One region of the Rahnella sp. PCH160 genome, then DNA from elsewhere that is predicted to be linked to it. Evidence: predicted binding sites of a transcription regulator. Region 1 holds the regulator's gene; each other region holds the start of a gene.
What was found. Region 1 encodes LexA, which represses DNA repair genes until DNA is damaged. Its sites were predicted from a motif close to TNCTGTATGTACATACAGNA; they were not measured.
Positions count from the first base shown of each region.

Region 2: a site for LexA is predicted at 3,424-3,443, ahead of ACM5QY_RS19365 (metal-dependent hydrolase). Genes of this name have one in related genera too.
Region 3: a site for LexA is predicted at 4,508-4,527, ahead of dinB (DNA polymerase IV). Genes of this name have one in related genera too.

Region 1 covers NZ_JBLOGT010000001.1:1,342,322-1,349,075, reverse strand. The annotation lists gene pspG (envelope stress response protein PspG) at 461-697, opposite strand; gene dusA (tRNA dihydrouridine(20/20a) synthase DusA) at 901-1,908, opposite strand; gene zur (zinc uptake transcriptional repressor Zur) at 2,189-2,698, shown strand; gene ACM5QY_RS06185 (CsbD family protein) at 2,867-3,076, opposite strand; gene lexA (transcriptional repressor LexA) at 3,418-4,026, opposite strand; gene ACM5QY_RS06175 (diacylglycerol kinase) at 4,146-4,514, opposite strand; gene plsB (glycerol-3-phosphate 1-O-acyltransferase PlsB) at 4,653-6,754, shown strand, end outside.
Region 2 covers NZ_JBLOGT010000001.1:4,162,312-4,169,065, forward strand. The annotation lists gene ACM5QY_RS19345 (YniB family protein) at 1-456, opposite strand, end outside; gene hxpB (hexitol phosphatase HxpB) at 663-1,328, shown strand; gene kduI (5-dehydro-4-deoxy-D-glucuronate isomerase) at 1,634-2,470, shown strand; gene kduD (2-dehydro-3-deoxy-D-gluconate 5-dehydrogenase KduD) at 2,548-3,309, shown strand; gene ACM5QY_RS19365 (metal-dependent hydrolase) at 3,462-4,019, shown strand; gene ACM5QY_RS19370 (L-cystine transporter) at 4,207-5,598, shown strand; gene kdgR (DNA-binding transcriptional regulator KdgR) at 5,675-6,466, opposite strand; gene ACM5QY_RS19380 (MFS transporter) at 6,706-6,754, shown strand, end outside.
Region 3 covers NZ_JBLOGT010000001.1:2,015,081-2,021,834, forward strand. The annotation lists gene fadE (acyl-CoA dehydrogenase FadE) at 1-1,921, opposite strand, end outside; gene lpcA (D-sedoheptulose 7-phosphate isomerase) at 2,190-2,771, shown strand; gene ACM5QY_RS09440 (class II glutamine amidotransferase) at 2,798-3,565, shown strand; gene dpaA (peptidoglycan meso-diaminopimelic acid protein amidase) at 3,536-4,261, opposite strand; gene dinB (DNA polymerase IV) at 4,542-5,600, shown strand; gene pepD (beta-Ala-His dipeptidase) at 5,642-6,754, opposite strand, start outside.

The DNA of each region.
Region 1 (6,754 bases):
ATCCCGATGAGCTTACTCCGGTAAGTGATTCGGGTTGTTGAGTGCGGCTAACGCAGCTGTGGCGTCAAGGACGACGGGGAAGCGAATGCAAAAAAGGCTTCCGGATGGAAGCCTTTTTTACTGCCTGATACAGACGACCTCTGAATTCAGACGGGTACTGCTGTAGGGTACTGCCGGGTAAATCCGCAGGGCGTTGTCACTTATGCGACTATTGTGTGCCTCACCGGACTTGATGAATTCAGTTTGCGGCCTGCTGACCACGTATGAATTCTATCCTAACAGTCACCCATGTTAAAAAATATGATTTATGCATTTCGACCGCACATTCTGATCCAGCTTGTGACCGTTAGCACATAAGTAAAAGTTATAGATGTAACGTTTACATTTTTTTGTGCTCAAAACGCCGCCATCATCTTTTTTATTTCATGCAGTTATGCGTTCCGCTTATCTTCTGCCCTTTTTATGGCAGGCGGCGACGGCGATATTTTGGTTGGTCAGGCCGGATAAATGTCCGGTAAATCCAGACGGCGAGAACCGCCAAAATCAGCCACGGCAACATTTTAATAACAATCACAAAGAAGCCGCCCAACATCATCAGACCAAATGCCACGATCAGCGCCGCCACCATGCCCAGCAGGGAAATGCCGGTCAGCATCAGCATAAAGAAAAAACCAAGCACGAAGAGAATTTCCAGCATCGGGTGCTCCTTAATAAGCCAGTGTGCAGTAAGACGTAATGTCAAAACACGATGAAGCTATTACAAGAAGCGTGCCAGAGTGACGGGATGAATAATTAACTGATTTAACAGGGGAAAGTTTTTCGCAGACGCAAAAGGTCTGCGAAAAAATAGTCAATATGACTAACTGATGGTGAATTTACTCACGTCAATTTTGAAGACGCTTACGCCTGAACCGGCACTTCCTGCGGCTGGCTGACCATCGATAGCGCCTGCTCAACCACGTCAATGCCCGCGCCCGCTTTGTGTGCGTGTTCACTGAGATGACGGCGGAACTGACGCGCGCCCGGCACGCCCTGGAACAGGCCCAAAATATGGCGGGTGATGTGGCCCAGATAAGTACCTTTGCTCAGCTCGGCTTCGATGTATGGATACAGCGCGCGGATAATCTCCGGAGCGGTTTTCACCGGAGCCTGAGAGCCGAACAGTGCCTGATCGACGTTCAGCAACATGCCCGGATTCTGATAGGCTTCACGGCCAACCATCACGCCGTCCATGTGTTGCAGATGCGTTTTGGCTTCTTCCAGCGTTTTGATGCCGCCGTTAATCTCCATCGTCAGATGAGAGAAATCACGCTGAAGCTGATAAACACGCGGGTAATCCAGCGGCGGGATTTCGCGGTTTTCTTTCGGGCTCAGGCCGGAAAGCCAGGCTTTGCGGGCGTGAATGATAAAAGTATCGCAGCCGCCGTTTTCAGACACCTGACGGATGAAATCGCAGAGGAATTCGTAGCTGTCCTGATCGTCAATCCCGATACGGGTTTTGACGGTGACCGGAATGGACACCACGTCACGCATCGCTTTAATGCAATCCGCCACCAGCGACGCCTGCCCCATCAGGCAGGCACCGAACATGCCATTCTGCACGCGGTCCGACGGGCAACCGACGTTCAGGTTGATCTCGTCATAGCCGCGTTCTTCGGCCAGCTTCGCGCAATGCGCCAGATCGGCCGGATTGCTGCCGCCCAGCTGCAAAGACACCGGATGTTCTTCATTGCCAAAGCCCAGATAATCGCCTTTGCCATGAATGATCGCGCCGGTGGTGACCATTTCGGTGTACAGCAAGGTCTGGCCGGTCATCAGGCGGTGGAAATGGCGACAGTGACGGTCGGTCCAGTCGAGCATCGGCGCAACGGAAAAACGCTGAGCGGAAAAAGGCTGGGTTAAGGACATGGCGTTATGGGGCATTGCGTGTTGAGTTTCTGACATCGGCCTGACATTCGCTGAGGGGTTCGTGGCGCTCCCACCGGCACGATGGCCAGAGAGAAGGTAATCGCTGATTATACCACAGAACAAAGATTCGGCATCTTGCGCGGTTTAACGGGCTAACTCTCCCGCGCGCCCTCACAACTGAACGGCGCATAATTCGTCGATCTGGCTGAAGCATGATAAAATTAAGAATGGCTGCATGATGTGGCCTATTCATCCCAATCTGCGCTCAGAGAATGTTGCTATGACCCTGAATAATCCGGAAAAATTACTTTCACAAGCTGAAGAACTTTGCCAGCAGCGCAATGTTCGTCTTACGCCACAGCGGCTGGAAGTTTTGCGACTGATGGCGCAACAACCCGGTGCCATCAGCGCCTATGATTTGCTGGATCTGCTGCGCGTCAGCGAGCCGCAAGCCAAGCCGCCAACGGTTTACCGGGCGCTGGATTTCCTGCTGGAACAAGGGTTTATTCATCGGGTTGAATCGGCTAACAGCTATGTTCTCTGCCATCATTTCGAAGAGCCGAGCCATACGTCCGCGCTGTTTATCTGCGACCGCTGCGGGCTGGTCACGGAGAAAACCACTGACGGCATCGAAGAACGTCTGGCGAAACTGGCGATAGAATCAGGGTTTGAGCTGCGTCATTCAGTTGTTGAAGCGCATGGCTTGTGTGCGGAATGCAAAGTCGTTGAAACCTGCGACAGCCACGACCATTGCGAACATGACCACAGCATCGTGGTAAAAAAACGCTGAGAAAACAGATTTATATTAGCTGGAGTTTCGTAAGAAATTGAAGCGGACGGGTTTACAGCAGCAGAACTGAAAGGTTGGGTACATCCTTGTACCCGTATCCTGAATGCGTTCCGGGTAGGAGCAATAATTCTCAGGATACGTCACTGATACGCGAGGGGGAGTCGCGTGTTACCAGTGATGTTTGTTTTTCGATTCCCATTCCTTGAGCTCTTTCTCGGCCTGATCCTTCTGATAGCCATAACGCTCCTGAATCTTACCCACCAGTTGATCACGTTTACCTTCAAGCACTGTCAGGTCGTCGTCAGTCAGCTTGCCCCACTGTTCTTTCACTTTGCCTTTCAACTGCTTCCAGTTACCGTCGGCTTGGTCCTTATTCATAAAATATCTCCTGTTACCTTGGGTTGTGGAACTGCGCATTCGGTGTGCAGCCCGTACTTAACACTTCAAAGCTTAGTAGAGAATGCCAATTAATCTTCCTAAAGCAGGGATAAAAGCCACTATTAGGATTAATCCAAAGCAGGAAATAACGTGAAGACAGAATCTATCTTACTGAATAAGGCCGGTAATTTAGTGAGCAGACAGTGCAGAAGGCAAAGGGTTTTCTCGGGAAAATTTCAGGAAAGGGCATAAAACGACACCGCCCCGAACGGGGCGATGCTGGAACTTACAGGTGCGTCAGAGGCGGCTAACGCACCTGTAACGTAAAGATTGAACGCAGATTAGATCCAGTTGCCGTTACGAATAACGCCCACTGCCAGACCTTCAATGCTGAAATTCTGTTCGCGCAAATCAACCACAATCGGTTGAAATTCGCTGTTCTCAGGCAACAACTGAACGATACTGCCCTGTTTCTTCAGGCGTTTAACCGTGACTTCATCATCAATACGCGCAACGACAACCTGACCATTTCGGACATCCTGCGTTTTGTGTACTGCCAGCAGATCGCCATCCAGAATACCGATATCACGCATCGACATCCCGCTGACGCGCAGCAGGAAATCCGCACTCGGTTTAAACATGGCCGGATCGACCTGGTAATGGCCTTCGATGTGCTGCTGAGCCAGCAGCGGTTCACCGGCGGCAACGCGGCCAATCAGCGGTAAACCTTCTTCTTCTTCCATCAGCAAACGAATACCGCGCGACGCACCGGAAACGATCTCGATAACGCCTTTACGCGCCAGCGCTTTCAGGTGTTCTTCCGCCGCATTCGGGGAACGGAACCCGAGACGGGATGCAATCTCTGCGCGGGTCGGTGGCATACCGGTGGTGGAGATATGATCGCGAATAAGGTCGTAGACCTCTTGTTGTCTGGTCGTTAAAGCTTTCATTCCGCCCCCTGGTTGTTTATACAGTCTAGCTGTGAGTATATACAGCTAAACGGCCAATGAAAACCTAAGATTGAATAAAAACAGGGCATAACGGCAATTCCTGGAATGCAGATTCCAAATCAGAACCATCGCGGCCAAAAGATGCTGACCCAGACAAAAATCGCCAATATGATGGTCAGAAGTACGGCAGCGGAGCCAATATCTTTGGCGCGCCCTGACAGCACGTGAAACTCCGGCCCGATACGGTCAATCGCCGATTCTATGGCACTGTTAAGCAGTTCGGTCACACACACCAGCACAACGGAGCCGATCAGCAGGATGCGTTCTATACTGCTCACATCCAGCCAGAAAGATAATAAAATGAGCGGGATAGCAACACTGGCTTCCTGCCGAAAAGCGGCTTCATTTTGCCATGCGGCCTTCAGGCCTTTCCAGGAATAACCTGCGGCTTTATAGATGCGGGTAAATCCGGTGACTTGGTTCGCCATTCTGTTACTGCTCCTTGAGATATTGTCCTGCGGGTTTTGCGCATTTTAGCGGTTTAATGGTATCTCATCACCACAGATCTCCTCTGATCTTTCTGGTATCCTTGCGGCGAAATGGCTAACAAGAGGCTTCACGTTTTTATGTCAGGTTGGCGTAGACTTTATTACACATTATTGAATTTACCGCTTTCATTGCTGGTAAAGAGCAAGGTCATACCTTCAGATCCGGTTACCGAGTTGCACTTAGACCCGACCCGGCCAATTCTGTACGTATTGCCTTATAACTCCAAAGCCGATTTGCTGACATTGCGCGCGCAATGTCTGGCCGAAAATCTGCCCGATCCCCTTATCCCGCTGGAAATCGACGGAACGCTGCTGCCGAGCCACGTGTTTATTGCCGAAGGCCCGCGTGTTTTCTCCTATTACACGCCAAAGCAGGAATCGGTAAAGCTGTTCCACGATTATCTGGATTTGCACCGCAATAACCCGGATCTGGACATTCAGATGCTGCCCGTGTCGGTGATGTTTGGCCGTGCGCCGGGTCGAGAAGGCCACGATACGCCGCATCTGCGCGTGCTGAACGGCATCCAGAAATTCTTCGCCGTATTGTGGCTGGGGCGCGACAGTTTCGTCCGTTTCTCCAATACCGTTTCGCTGCGTTATATGGCAACCGAGCACGGGACAGACAAAACCATCGCACAAAAACTGGCGCGTGTTGCACGTATGCACTTCTCCCGTCAGCGTCTGGCGGCAGTGGGCCCACGTCTGCCGGCGCGTCAGGATTTGTTCAATAAGCTGCTGGCGTCCAAGGCCATCGAAAAAGCCATTGAAGATGAAGCGCGCAGTAAGAAAATTTCACACGAAAAAGCCCAGCAAAACGCCATCGCGCTGATGGAAGAGATTGCGGCTAACTTCTCGTATGAAGCCGTGCGCCTTTCTGATCGCGTGCTGAGCTGGACGTGGAACCGCCTGTATAAAGGCATCAACGTCAATAATGCGGAACGTGTGCGTCAGCTGGCGCTGGAAGGTCAGGAAATTGTGTATGTGCCCTGCCACCGCAGTCACATGGATTACCTGTTGCTGTCGTACGTGCTGTATCACCAGGGGCTGGTTCCTCCGCACATTGCTGCCGGTATTAACCTGAATTTCTGGCCTGCCGGCCCGATTTTCCGTCGTCTGGGCGCGTTCTTTATCCGCCGGACGTTCAAAGGCAACAAACTGTATTCGACGGTATTCCGTGAATATCTGGGCGAGTTGTTCAGCCGTGGCTATTCGGTCGAATACTTTGTCGAAGGCGGCCGTTCGCGCACCGGGCGTTTGCTCGAACCGAAAACTGGTACGCTCTCAATGACCATTCAGGCCATGCTGCGCGGCGGTTCACGTCCAATCACGCTGGTACCGATCTACATCGGTTACGAGCACGTGATGGAAGTGGGTACTTACGCGAAAGAATTACGCGGTGCGACCAAAGAAAAAGAAAGCCTGACCCAAATGCTCAATGGGTTACGCAAACTGCGTAACCTGGGTCAGGGTTATGTGAACTTTGGTGAGCCACTGCATCTGACCACGTACCTGAACCAGCATGTCCCTGCCTGGCGCGAAGCTATCGATCCTATCGAAGCGCAACGCCCGAGCTGGCTGACGCCAACGGTTCAGGATCTGGCAGAACAGATTATGGTGCGCATCAACAACTCAGCGGCGGCAAATGCCATGAACCTGTGTTGTACCGCGCTGCTGGCATCGCGTCAGCGTTCACTGACCCGCGAACAGCTCACCGAGCAGATTGACTGCTATCTGCAACTGCTGCGTAACGTGCCGTATAACGCCGATTCAACGGTGCCGGATCTGACTGCCGACCAGTTGCTCGATCACGCCCTGAACATGAACAAGTTCCAGGTCGAGAAAGACACCATCGGCGACATCATTGTTCTGCCGCGCGAACAAGCAGTGCTGATGACGTATTACCGCAACAACATCCACCATATGCTGGTGTTGCCATCGCTGATTTCCAGCATCGTGATGCATCACCGCCATGTGAGTCGTGCTGAGTTGCTGCGTCAGGTCGAACTGATTTATCCGATGCTGAAAGCCGAGCTGTTCATGCATTTCGATAAAGCGGAGCTCCCGCAGGTTCTGGATGTTCTGACGCTGGAACTGGCGCGTCAGCAGATCATTCATCTGGAAGACGATGAGCTGACGCTGAACCCGGCGCGTATCCGCACGCTACAACTGCTGGCGGCGGG
Region 2 (6,754 bases), 2.8 Mb from region 1:
CGTATGTCTGGGTATCACAATCCGTTCTTCAATCTGCGGTCGGGTGCGCCCTTCTGCGCCCTTCGCCTGCTCAAGGATCAACTGGTCCTGAATACCTTCACGTATATGCTTCACCTGACGCGACATTCTTGCGCCGGAAGCCTGCAATGCCAGACCGACAAAAATCAGCCAGTAGATAATAAAAAACACGACGTTGGCGCTGGTCACTCCCTGCGCCAGAGCAGGCACGGGTGAGTTGTACCAAAAGACGTTGAGAAATGAGGTATTGAACTTCACCATATCAACCATTACGTGAACGAAATCCAGCATGACGGCATTAATGCCTTGCTCAGTCTTAGTATGATCATTAATAAAATTAAGCAATGAAATCAGTGTTGAAAGCAGCGCAGGGATAAAAATAATCCATCCTGCAATCCGTTTAATCACTGCCACCCGTCCGGCTTGTTGGTACGTCATGAATTCCCCTTGTTAGGACACCTAAAGCAACACGTAAGTTTACCCACAGAAAGTATTTTGCGCCCAATGTTTTAATCAGTTACTGGTGCCGCCTGTCAGAAACATAGGGTTTGTGGGTATTTTCGACGCGCCATATCAGATTTCACCCACAGAACCGGCGGTGTTAGAGTAAAGCATCAATTCACTTTTTTACGGAGTCCGCTTTCATGGCTTATGTTCGCCCTGTTAATGCAGCAATTTTCGATATGGATGGTCTGTTAATTGATTCTGAGCCCCTTTGGGTTCAGGCAGAACTGGACGTCTTCAGTAGCCTGGGCGTTGATATTTCCCAGCGGCATTTACTCCCGGATACGCTCGGGTTGCGTGTCGATCAGGTTGTCAGAATGTGGTATCAGACGCTGCCATGGAAGGGGCCGACCCAGGACGACGTGTCCGGCATGATCATCGCCCGCACCATCGAACTGGTGGAGCAAAGCCGCCCTTTACTGCCGGGGGTGACCCAGGCGCTTGAGCTGTGCCGTGACAGCGGGCTGAAGATTGGCCTCGCCTCCGCGTCTCCATTATTTATGCTCAGGGCCGTTCTGGAGATGTTTAATCTGCAATCTTATTTCCAGGTGATTACCTCGGCAGAAAACCTGCCGTACAGCAAACCGCATCCCGAAGTGTATTTGCTTGCTGCCGGAGAATTACAGGTTGATCCTCTGAATTGTGTGACCCTCGAAGATTCCTTCAACGGAATGATCGCAACGAAAGCTGCACGCATGCGTTCGATTGTCGTTCCCGCCAGTGAGTACCGCGACGATCCTCGCTGGGCGCTTGCTGACACGAAACTGGCAACGCTTGAAGCTTTAATGCCTGCACATATCCTCTGATAACTCGCCTCAGGTAAACCGGCGCAGAAATATCACGCTTCTGCGCCGTTGCCTGTCCCCGTCGTACTTCGCATATTCCCTGCCACATTCCCCCAGCCCGCGTTTAATTCACGAACCTTGAACTGTCTCATGAAATAAATAAAACGTTATTTCATTTTTATTGAATTCACATACCAATGAACCTATGCTTTGTTTAACAAGGACGAGCCGGGAGCTCTCCTGCTTCTGTACGCTGTCACTGCCACGCAACGGTCAGACTCGCCCGGCAAGTTCTCCTTTATCGCAATCTTATCAGGGGCTCCTACATGCAAGTTCGTCAAAGCATTCACAGCGATCACGCAAAAACGCTTGATACCGCAGAATTACGCCGCGAATTTCTTATTGAGAAAATATTCGAGAAAAACACCTACACCATGACCTACAGCCACATCGACCGCATTATCGTCGGTGGCGTGATGCCAGTGGAAAAATCAGTCTCGGTGGGCGATGAAGTCGGCAAGCAACTGGGCGTAAGCTATTTCCTCGAACGCCGCGAACTGGGGGTGATCAACATCGGCGAGCCGGGGCTTATCGTGGTGGACGGAACAACTTACGAAATTGGGCATGAAGAAGCGTTGTACGTCGGCAAAGGCGCTAAACACGTTGAGTTCAGTAGCATTGATACCGCGAGACCCGCCAAGTTTTATTACAACAGCGCCCCTGCACACACAATATTCCCCAACAAAAAGATCACGCTGGCCGAAGCGTCGCCACAAACCATTGGCGATGCGGCCAGCAGCAACCGCCGCACAATTAATAAATTTATCGTGCCTGCCGTTTTGGAAACCTGCCAACTGACGATGGGATTAACGAAGCTCGAAGAAGGCAGCCTGTGGAACACCATGCCTTGTCATACCCACGAGCGTCGTATGGAGGTGTATTTCTACTTCAATATGGAAGAAGAAACCGCCGTTTTTCACATGATGGGACTGCCGCAGGAAACACGCCATCTGCTGGTTCATAACGAGCAAGCGGTCATCTCCCCGAGCTGGTCAATTCATGCCGGTGTGGGCACGAAAAACTATACCTTCATCTGGGGCATGGTCGGCGAAAATCAGGTTTTTGACGACATGGATCACGTCAAAGTCAGTGAATTGCGCTAACTCTCATGCTCAGCTGCACGGCGGCGGAGCAAATTATCCTTTAATGGCCAACGTGCCGTGCAAAAGAGACTTTGAATATGATCCTCAACGCGTTTGAATTAAGCGGTAAAGTCGCTATCGTGACCGGCTGTAACACCGGGCTGGGTCAGGGTATGGCGCAGGGACTGGCACAGGCCGGTTGCGATATCGTAGGCATCAATGTTTCAGCGCCAAACGAAACGGCCGAAAAAGTCACAGCGACCGGCCGCCGGTTCCTCGATCTTCGCGCCGACCTGAGCAGTATTGCGGGCATTCCCGAACTCATCGAAAAAGCAATCAGCAAGTTTGGTCATATCGATATTCTGGTGAACAATGCCGGTATTATCCGCCGCGAAGACGCTATCGATTTCAGCGAGAAAAACTGGGACGACGTCATGAACGTGAACAGCAAGACGCTGTTTTTCATGTCTCAGGCCGTGGCAAAACAGTTCATCAAACAAGGTACCGGCGGTAAGATCATTAACATCGCCTCTATGCTTTCCTATCAGGGCGGCATCCGCGTTCCTTCCTATACGGCATCAAAAAGTGCCGTCATGGGCATCACACGACTGATGGCTAACGAATGGGCGAAACATAACGTCAATGTTAACGCCATTGCGCCAGGTTATATGGCGACTAACAACACCGAGCAATTACGTGCTGACGGAGACCGCAGCAAGGAAATTCTTGATCGCATCCCCGCCGGGCGCTGGGGTTTGCCGGAAGATGTCATGGGGCCGGTGGTGTTTCTGGCATCGAAAGCCTCTGATTACGTCAACGGGTATACGATTGCCGTTGATGGCGGCTGGCTGGCGCGGTAACAGGTCAATAAGTGACAATCAAAAGGCGTATTTTTATACGTCTTTTCCTTTTTTATCATGCCGTTGACAATTAGTTACAGGGTGTCTCTTCCAAGATTGTGACAGTTTCACTTATACTGGATAAAATAACAGTTATCCAGTTCGGACGCGTCATGACGGCGGAAGGCCATCTCATTTTTTCAATTGCCTGTGCAGTATTTGCGAAAAAGGCACAGCTTTCTCCGGAACTGGCTCACGGTGACTGGTGGCATATTATTCCAGGGTCGCTGCTCACCTGTCTGCTGCCCGACATTGACCATCCAAAATCCCTGATTGGCCAACGCCTGAAATGGATTTCCGCCCCGATTGCGCGGGCTTTTGGCCACCGTGGATTCACGCATAGCTTGCTGGCTGTCGCCGGAGGGATTTTCCTGCTGCGCACCCATTTCCCACAAGACTGGGTGATCCCCATCGATGCCTTTCACGCCATGATTATCGGCTATCTGAGCCATATCCTGGCCGATATGCTGACGCCTGCGGGCGTTCCTTTATTATGGCCGTGTCGCTGGCGTTTCCGCCTGCCTCTCATTAATAGCCAAAAAGGCAATCAGCTGGAACGCACATTGTGTCTGATGCTGGTCGGGCTGACTCTTTTCTGGCCTGACTGGACGCCCATTATTGGTGCAATAAATCCCGAAATTTTTAACCATATTCTAAAACTCTTTATCTGAGTAGCATAAGATATCGGCTATTTGGCGAAAATTAATACGAATAAAGAAGAAAAGTTATAAAGCATTCCTTTTGGATATAAATGATCGGGCACCCAACTGATATTCTTCCCCCCAATGCTATGGGATGGTGCAACCCCTTGCGGGAACACCCGTTTTAATGATCAAAATTATAAGTTTGGAGTCTGGTATGAATTTTCCGCTCGTGATTAACGTAGTGGTTTTCGTTGCCCTCCTTTTGCTGCTGGGGCAAACACGCCACAAGCAATGGAGTCTGGCAAAAAAAGTTTTAGCAGGTCTGGCACTGGGTGTTTTGTTTGGGCTGGCGCTGCAACTGATTTATGGTTCTGACGATCCTGTTCTGAAAACATCGATTACCTGGTTCAACATCGTCGGAAACGGCTACGTTCAGCTGCTGCAAATGATTGTTATGCCGCTGGTCTTTGTCTCGATTCTGAGCGCCGTGGCGAAATTACATAATGCCTCTTCGCTGGGTAAAATCAGTTTCCTGACCATCGGTACACTGCTGTTTACTACGCTTATTGCCTCTCTGGTGGGTATTTTCGTCACCGGTCTGTTCGGTCTGACGGCGGACGGTCTGGTACAGGGAACCCAGGAAACCGCGCGTCTGACCGCAATCCAGTCTAACTACGTAGGCAAAGTGGCTGACCTGAGCGTTCCTCAGCTGATTCTTTCCTTTATTCCTAAGAACCCGTTTGCTGATCTGACCGGTGCAAGCCCGACGTCCATCATCAGCGTGGTTATCTTCGCCGCCTTTGTTGGCGTTGCGGCGCTTCAGCTGGTTAAAGATGATGCAGAGAAAGGCCCGCGCGTTCTGGCATTCATCGATACCTTGCAGGCCTGGGTGATGAAACTCGTTCGCCTGGTCATGAAGCTCACCCCATATGGCGTTCTGGCACTGATGACCAAAGTGGTTGCCGGTTCCAACATACAGGACATTATGAAGCTGGGCAGTTTCGTGGTGGCGTCTTACCTCGGTTTGGCCATTATGTTCGTGATCCACGCTGTACTGCTGTCTTTCACCGGCGTTAACCCGGCGAAATTCTTCCATAAAGTCTGGCCGGTGCTGACCTTCGCATTCACCAGCCGTTCCAGCGCAGCCACTATTCCGCTAAGCGTTGAAGCACAAACGCGTCGCCTGGGTATCCCCGAATCGATCGCCAGCTTCGCGGCCTCTTTTGGTGCCACTATCGGGCAGAATGGTTGTGCCGGTCTATACCCGACAATGCTGGCCGTCATGGTCGCGCCGACTGTCGGCATCAACCCGTTTGATCCGGTCTGGATTGCCACACTGGTCGGGATTGTCACCCTGAGTTCCGCCGGTGTTGCCGGTGTGGGCGGCGGCGCGACTTTCGCAGCGCTTATTGTGTTGCCTGCAATGGGCCTGCCGGTCACGTTGGTTGCGCTGTTGATTTCCGTCGAGCCACTGATTGATATGGGCCGTACAGCACTGAACGTAAGTGGTTCAATGACTGCCGGGACAATCACCAGCCAGTTGCTGAAACAGACAGATAAAACGGTGATGGATTCTGAAGAAACTGCCGAACTGGCGCATCGCTGATCCCGGTTCGTTCAAAACAAAAAACCGAAGCCATCTGGCTTCGGTTTTTTTATGCCTGCATTATTGATACAAAAATTCAGAACGGATAGTCGTTAAAACCAATTTGCTCTGAGATATTGCGCGCAGCGGTATGCAACATTTCGACGTAGTGTGCTTTGCTTTCCTCTGAAAAACGGATAGTTGGGAAAGAAATACTCAGGCCGGCGATCACCACGCCAAAACGGTCAAACACGGGAACCGCGATGCAGCGAAGCCCCTGTTCCTGCTCTTCATTATCTTCGCCGTAACCTTGCACACGCACCTGATCGAGCGCTGTCTGCAAATCAGCGACATTCATGATGGTGTTTTCAGTGCTACGCGTGAACTCAATTTCCTGCAACAGCGCGCTGACTTCGGCTTTATCACCCCAGGCCAGAAGCACTTTACCGATAGCAGTTGTGTGCAGCGGATTGCGGCGGCCAATGCGTGAATGCATGCGCAGGTTGTACATCGAATCGATTTTATGGATGTAGACGATACCGTCTTCATCCAGCGCGCCCAGGTGGATTGTTTCGCGGGTCAGGCGGGACAATTCACGCATCTGAATATCCGCACTGCGGATCAGATCCACATTTTGCAGCGCTTTCGCGCCTAACTCGAATAACTTCAGAGTGAGCGAATACTTTTCAGATTCCCCTTCCTGCGCGACATATCCCAAAGACTTCATTGTCTGCAAAAAACGATAAACCGTACTTTTGGACATCATAACGCGCTGAGAAAGTTCAGTAATACCAATCTCCCGCTCCTCGCCCAGCGCCTGCAAAATACCAAAAACCTTCAGAACGGAAGAAACAGAATCGGGTTGCTTATCAAGATCTGCGATAGCCATAGGATGAATTACCTGCTCGCGTGAGTTTTGTTTCAAAAAAAATAGAACGTGGTTTTTATTATAGTGGCAAGCATCGTGGAGAAGCAATCGGCCCGAAGCCTGAGAATGTAAGAACTGTTAAACCCGTTTCATAACGGCGATATCATTAAAAAATTCATTACATCATATGACAGTTGTCACTTTAACTTCATTAGCGTAGTAATATTCCCCTCTCTGATGACTACGCATTGACATAACTCATGACTCCTACACCCAATGACGGGCTTCCCGTTCCACAACGTTACGGCG
Region 3 (6,754 bases), 670 kb from region 1:
CCAGCGGTAAATCAGCCTCGTTGCAACCTTCTTCGTCATAACGTTTCAGCGTCGCCGTCGCCAGGTACATCTGGCTGAGAATATCGCCGAGACGGGCGGAAATGCGCTCGCGACGTTTCAGACTGCCGCCCAGCACGCCCATCGACACGTCAGCCAGCAGCGCGAGGTTCGCGCTCAGGCGGTTAATGTGCTGGTAATAGCGGGCGGTTTTATCGTTAACCGGCGTATCGCTGGTGCGGCCGTTGGTCAGGCCGAGCCAGAAGCTGCGCACTTTGTTACTACCGACGTGGCCAAGGTGCCCGAAAAGCGCACGATCGAAATCGTCCAGATCGTTTTTCTCCGCCGCCGCCATTTCACGCAGAACGTAAGGATGGCAACGGATAGCGCCCTGACCGAAGATGATCATGCTGCGGGTCAGAATGTTGGCACCTTCCACGGTGATGGCAATTGGCGCGCCCTGATAGGTACGGGCCACAAAGTTGCTTTTGCCGAGCATAATGCCTTTACCACCGGTGATGTCCATCGCATCCATGACGGCGCGCTGTCCACGATGGGTACAGTGATATTTCACAATCGCCGACAGCACCGCCGGTTTTTCACCGAGCATAATGCCGTTGGTGATGAGCGTCGCGGCGGCGTCCATCACGTAAGCGTTACCGGCAATACGCGCCAGCGGTTCTTCGATGCCTTCCATTTTGCCGATGGGCAGTTTGAACTGACGACGAATATAAGCGTAAGCGCCGGTCGCCAGCGCCAGTGATTTCAGGCTGCCGGTGGAGTTAGACGGCAATGTAATGCCACGGCCCACGGACAGACATTCAACCAGCATACGCCAGCCCTGACCGGCCATTTTCGGGCCGCCGATGATGTAATCGATAGGCACGAAAATATCGTTACCGCGCGTCGGGCCGTTCTGGAAAGGCACGTTCAGCGGGAAGTGACGATGACCGATTTCCACGCCTTTCGTATCCGTTGGGATCAGCGCACAGGTAATGCCCAGGTCCGTTTCACTGCCGAGCAGATGGTCCGGATCTTTGAGTTTAAACGCCAGACCGAGCACGGTGGCGATGGGTGCGAGCGTGATGTAACGCTTGTTCCAGGTCAGGCGCATACCGAGCACTTCTTTGCCCTGCCACTGGCCTTTACAGACGATACCGAAATCCGGAATCGCCCCGGCATCAGACCCGGCTTCCGGGCTGGTCAGTGCAAAACACGGAATTTCCAGACCCAGCGCCAGACGCGGCAGGTAGTGGTCTTTCTGTTCTTCAGTGCCGTAATGTTGCAGCAATTCGCCCGGCCCGAGGGAGTTCGGCACGCCGACGGTGATCGCCAGAATCCCGGACACACCCGCCAGTTTCTGTAACACGCGGGCCTGAGCATAAGCGGAGAATTCCAGACCGCCGTACTCTTTCTTTATGATCATCGCGAAGAAGCGGTGTTCTTTCAGGTACGCCCACAGTTCCGGCGGTAAATCGGCCAGTTCGTGGGTGATCTCAAAGTCGTTCGCCATACGGCAGGCTTCTTCCACCGGGCCGTCAATAAAGCGCTGTTCTTCTTCGGTCAGTTGTTGTTCCGGGTAATCCTGCAATTTTCTCCAGTCCGGCTTACCGCCGAACAGATCGCCTTCCCACCAGGTGGTACCGGCTTCAATCGCTTCTTTTTCCGTGCGTGACATGGCGGGCATCACTTTACGAAAGGTGCGAAGTGCCGGTGCGGAGAACAATGCGCGGCGCAACGCGGGTACATTGAATGGCAGCAGGATAATCGCCAGAGGCAGTAACAGCCACAGCGTCCACAGATGAACAGCGCCCATGGCAGCGGTAAATGCCAGTAAAATCAGGCTGCTAAAGGCAAGATTGACCTTGTGATAGAACAACGCACCAAGGATCACGACAAATGCAACAATGCTAAGAACCATCATAGTAAAGCTCCTGAGTAGTAGGAGGTCTGACCTGTTGTAGGGATACAATGGTTTTAGTCCATGCTCATTTCTTTATCAATGTGTTTACATACTAATTACAACGCAGCTCACAAACCGGCCGCACTAAGCGTCAAAAACAGAAACTATAAGAATCATTACCGCTTCATTGCTTCTCGCAGTTTCGGCTTTCCGTTAAACTGCTCAGCGGAACGTTTTATTGCTATCGGCCGGCCACAGCTGGCTGCAAATGGACATAAAAGAGGCTGCTATGTACCAGGATATTATCCGTACTGAACTGAACGAAGCTGCTGCTACGCTGAATAAATTCATCAGCGATCCGGCAAATATTGAGTCTATTCAACGTGCAGCAGTGCTGCTGGCCGATTCTTTCAAGGCGGGTGGGAAAGTGATTTCCTGCGGTAACGGCGGTTCACACTGTGACGCTATGCATTTTGCTGAAGAACTGACCGGCCGCTACCGTGAAAACCGTCCGGGCTATCCGGCGATTGCGATTTCCGACGTCAGCCACATCTCCTGCGTGGGCAACGATTTCGGTTACGAATATATCTTCTCCCGTTATCTGGAAGCCGTAGGCCAGAAAGGCGATGTGCTGTTGGGCATCTCTACATCCGGCAATTCCGGTAACGTGATCAAAGCGATTGAAGCTGCGCGCGCCAAAGGCATGAAAGTCATTACCCTGACCGGTAAAGACGGCGGCAAAATGGACGGTTCCGCAGACGTGGAAATCCGCGTGCCGCATTTTGGCTTCGCTGACCGCGTGCAGGAAATCCACATTAAAGTCATTCATATTTTAATTCTCTTGATCGAAAAAGAGATGGCGAAGGCGTAAGGCCTTTGTTGTAAAGGAGGCGGGAAATGTGCGAATTGCTCGGGATGAGCGCTAACGTGCCAACTGATATTTGTTTCAGTTTCAGCGGATTAGTGCAGCGCGGTGGCGGGACAGGTCCGCATAAAGACGGCTGGGGCATTACCTTTTACGAGGGGAATGGCTGTCGTACTTTTAAAGATCCGATGCCGAGTTTTAATTCGCCTATCGCCCGCCTTGTTCAGGAATACCCGATCAAATCCTGCGCGGTGATTTCCCATATTCGTCAGGCAAACCGTGGCGAAGTGGCGCTGGAAAATACCCATCCGTTTACCCGTGAGCTGTGGGGCCATAACTGGACTTACGCGCACAACGGTCAGCTTCGCGGTTACCGTCAGCTTGATACCGGCACGCTGCGCCCGATCGGCCAGACCGACAGTGAATACGCGTTTTGCTGGTTGCTGCATAAACTCACTCAGCGATATCCGCGCCGTCCTGCAAGCTGGCCGCCCGTGTTTCGGTATATTGCGTCGCTGGCGGATGAGTTACGGCAGAAGGGTGTGTTTAATATGCTGTTGTCGGACGGGCATTTTGTGATGGCCTATTGTTCGACCAATCTGCACTGGATCACGCGGCGTGCGCCTTTCGGAAAGGCAACGTTGTTGGATCAGGATGTGGAAATTGATTTTCAGCAGCAGACGACACCGGATGATGTCGTCACCGTGATTGCCACGCAACCGCTGACGGCAAACGAAACCTGGAACAAAATTGCTCCAGGTGAATTCGCATTATTTCACCGGGGCGAACGCCAGCTGTGAAGGCAGCGGGATGTTTGACAACGGTTGCAGTACTTCATATTGCCCGTTAGTCACCACGACATTTGGTGGCTGATGGTGCTTCTCAAAGTACGCAAATCCCGGCTGTAGCTGACGCCAGAACGTGATGTAGCTTGAGTTTTTGTGCGACTGCATATTAGCATCGGTCATCTTGAACGGATAAATGCTGATCTGCACGTTGCGCTGGCCGAACTGGAAAGCTGCCTGCACGTAGGTGAAAATTTCATCCATATAACCGTCAGTCATCGCGTAGCAACCAATAGATTTGCAGTTGCCGTGGATCATCAGATATTTACCTGAATAGCCCTGTGAGATGTCATACGCGTTCGGGAAACCGATGTTGATGGCGCGATAAAAGCGGCTGTCCGGCTTCAGGTGGTGAATATCCACGTTGTAAAAACCTTCCGGGCTTTTAAAATCCCCTTCACGACGTTTATTTCCTAAACCGCCAGAAAAATCGCAGATGCCGTAGGTGCCGATCAGACGAAATTCGCCGTCGAGCTGTGCATACAATTCGAGTTTACGTTCTTGTTTGAAAATCTGGATATAAACGGGAGCACCTAACAATTGTTTTTTAAGCGCCGCGTTTACCGGGACAGCATCGCTGGCCACGGCGTAATTTGCTGTAAATAAAGGCAAACTGAGGAGCATCGCAAGAAACAGCGCGATTCTGATCATTCTAAGTCCTGCTCGATAATAATTTTGATTATTTTGTCTACAGATGAACTGCCTGTAAGACGCCACTGATTTTCTTCTTATGTACTGCCTGTCTGAAACGTTGCCATATTAATACTGATTATTTTTTTAGCAATCACCAAATATTGAATAATCAGTTTAAGGAATGTAAATACTTTCTGTTGCCATTAATGGTGATTAATTAAGTCAAATTAACCGTCATTTTCTGTGTTTGAAATCTCCCGATTCAACTGTATACTTATACAGTCATCAGGGGAGGGCTATGCGTAAAATCATTCATGTGGATATGGACTGCTTTTTCGCGGCCGTCGAGATGCGCGATGATCCTTCACTGCGCGACATTCCTATCGCCATCGGTGGTAGCCGCGACCGGCGTGGCGTCATCAGCACCGCCAATTACCCCGCACGCAAATTCGGCGTACACAGCGCGATGCCGACCGGAATGGCGCTCAAGCTTTGCCCGCACCTGAAGGTCATTCCCGGCAGAATGGAGGCGTATAAAGAAGCCTCAAATCACATCCGCGAAATCTTTGCGCGTTATACGCCATTGATCGAACCGTTGTCACTCGACGAAGCTTATCTGGATGTTTCAGACTCGACGCAGTGCAACGGTTCGGCGACGCTGATTGCCGCTGAAATCCGTCAGGCGATTTTTGACGAAATCAATCTGACGGCCTCGGCGGGCATTGCGCCCATCAAATTTCTGGCGAAAATTGCCTCCGACCTGAATAAACCCAACGGCCAGTTTGTGATTACGCCAGACAACGTTGAGGCCTTTTTACAGGATCTGCCGCTGAGTAAAATTCCCGGCGTCGGCAAAGTCACTGCCCAGCGTTTGCAGGAACAGGGCCTGATAACCTGTGGCGATGTTCAGCATTATGATTTAGCGAAGTTGCTCAAGCGCTTTGGTAAATTTGGCCGCGTGCTGTGGGAGCGTTGTCAGGGCATCGACGAGCGTGAAATTTCGGCTGAGCGGCTGCGGAAATCCGTCGGCGTTGAACGCACGCTGGCGGAAGACATTCACAGTTGGGAAGAGTGCGTGGCGCTGATCGAGCGTTTGTATCCTGAATTGCATACGCGTCTGAGCCGGGTCAGCCCGGATTTACGCATCGCAAGGCAGGGCGTGAAACTCAAATTCCATGATTTCCAGCAGACCACTCAGGAACACATCTGGCCGGTGCTCAATAAAGAAGATTTACTGAAAGTCGCGCGTGAAGCCTGGGAACAGCGGCGCGGCGGGCGAGGTGTGCGTCTGGTCGGGTTGCATGTCACGTTGCAGGATCCGCAGATAGAGCGGCAGTTGTTACTGCCGTGGGAGTGACTGTAGCTCCTCCCTCTTCGCTGGGGGAGGAGCTAAAACAATTACTTACGTTCAGGAATCGCTTTCAGCAGTGCTGTCAGCAGTTTCCAGTACAGCTCAACGCTGGCGATTTCAACCTGCTCATCCGGCGAGTGTGGCCCGGTGATGGTTGGCCCGATGGAAACCATGTCCATGTCCGGGTACGGTTTTTTGAACAGACCGCATTCCAGACCGGCGTGGATCACCATGATGTTCGGGGTTTTGCTGAACAGCGTTTCGTACGTTTCACGAACCAGTGTCATCACCGCAGAGCTTGGTTCAGGTTTCCAGCCAGGGTAGCTGCCTTTTGCCAGGCTTTTCGCACCCGCCAGTTCACCCAGCGAATTCAGCATACTGACGACGTATTCTTTGCCACTGTCGATAAGAGAACGGATCAGGCTGTTGATCGCCACTTCATCATCTTTCATGGTAACAACGCCAACGTTCAGGGAGGTTTCCACCACGCCTTTCACGTCATCACTCATGCGGATCACGCCGTTTGGTGTGGCGTTCAGCAGTGCAATGAATTTGCCCTGACTGTCTTTGCTCAGCGCTTTCGCCGTACTTTCTGCCGCTTCAACGACGAAAGCGATTTTCTTCTCAACCGCAGACAGTTCGAACTGAATCGTTGCCAGGAATTCCTGTGCAGCGGTTCTCAGTGCGTCCGCTTTATCGGCTGAGATCGCCAGCGTCGCGATAGCTTCGCGAGGAATAGCGTTACGCAGCGTGCCGCCGGTGAAGTCCAGCAGACGCAGACCGAGTGTGTCAGCGTGTTCAGACAGGAAACGCGCCAGCAGTTTGCTTGCGTTGCCCAGACCAAGGTGGATATCAGCGCCGGAGTGGCCGCCTTTCAGGCCTTTCAGCGTCAGTTTCAGCGTGGTGAAACCGGCCGGAACCGCTTCGCGGCTCAGTGGCAGCGTGGCGGTAAAATCAATCCCGCCGGCGCAACCCATGTAGATTTCGCCTTCGGTTTCAGAATCGGTGTTGATCAGAATCTCAGACTGTAACCAGTCCGGTTGCAGGCCAAATGCGCCCGCCATGCCGGTTTCTTCGGTCATGGTCAGCAGAACTTCCAGCGGGCCGTGTTCTACACTGTCATCAGCCAGAACCGCCAGTGCAGAAGCCAGGCCGATACC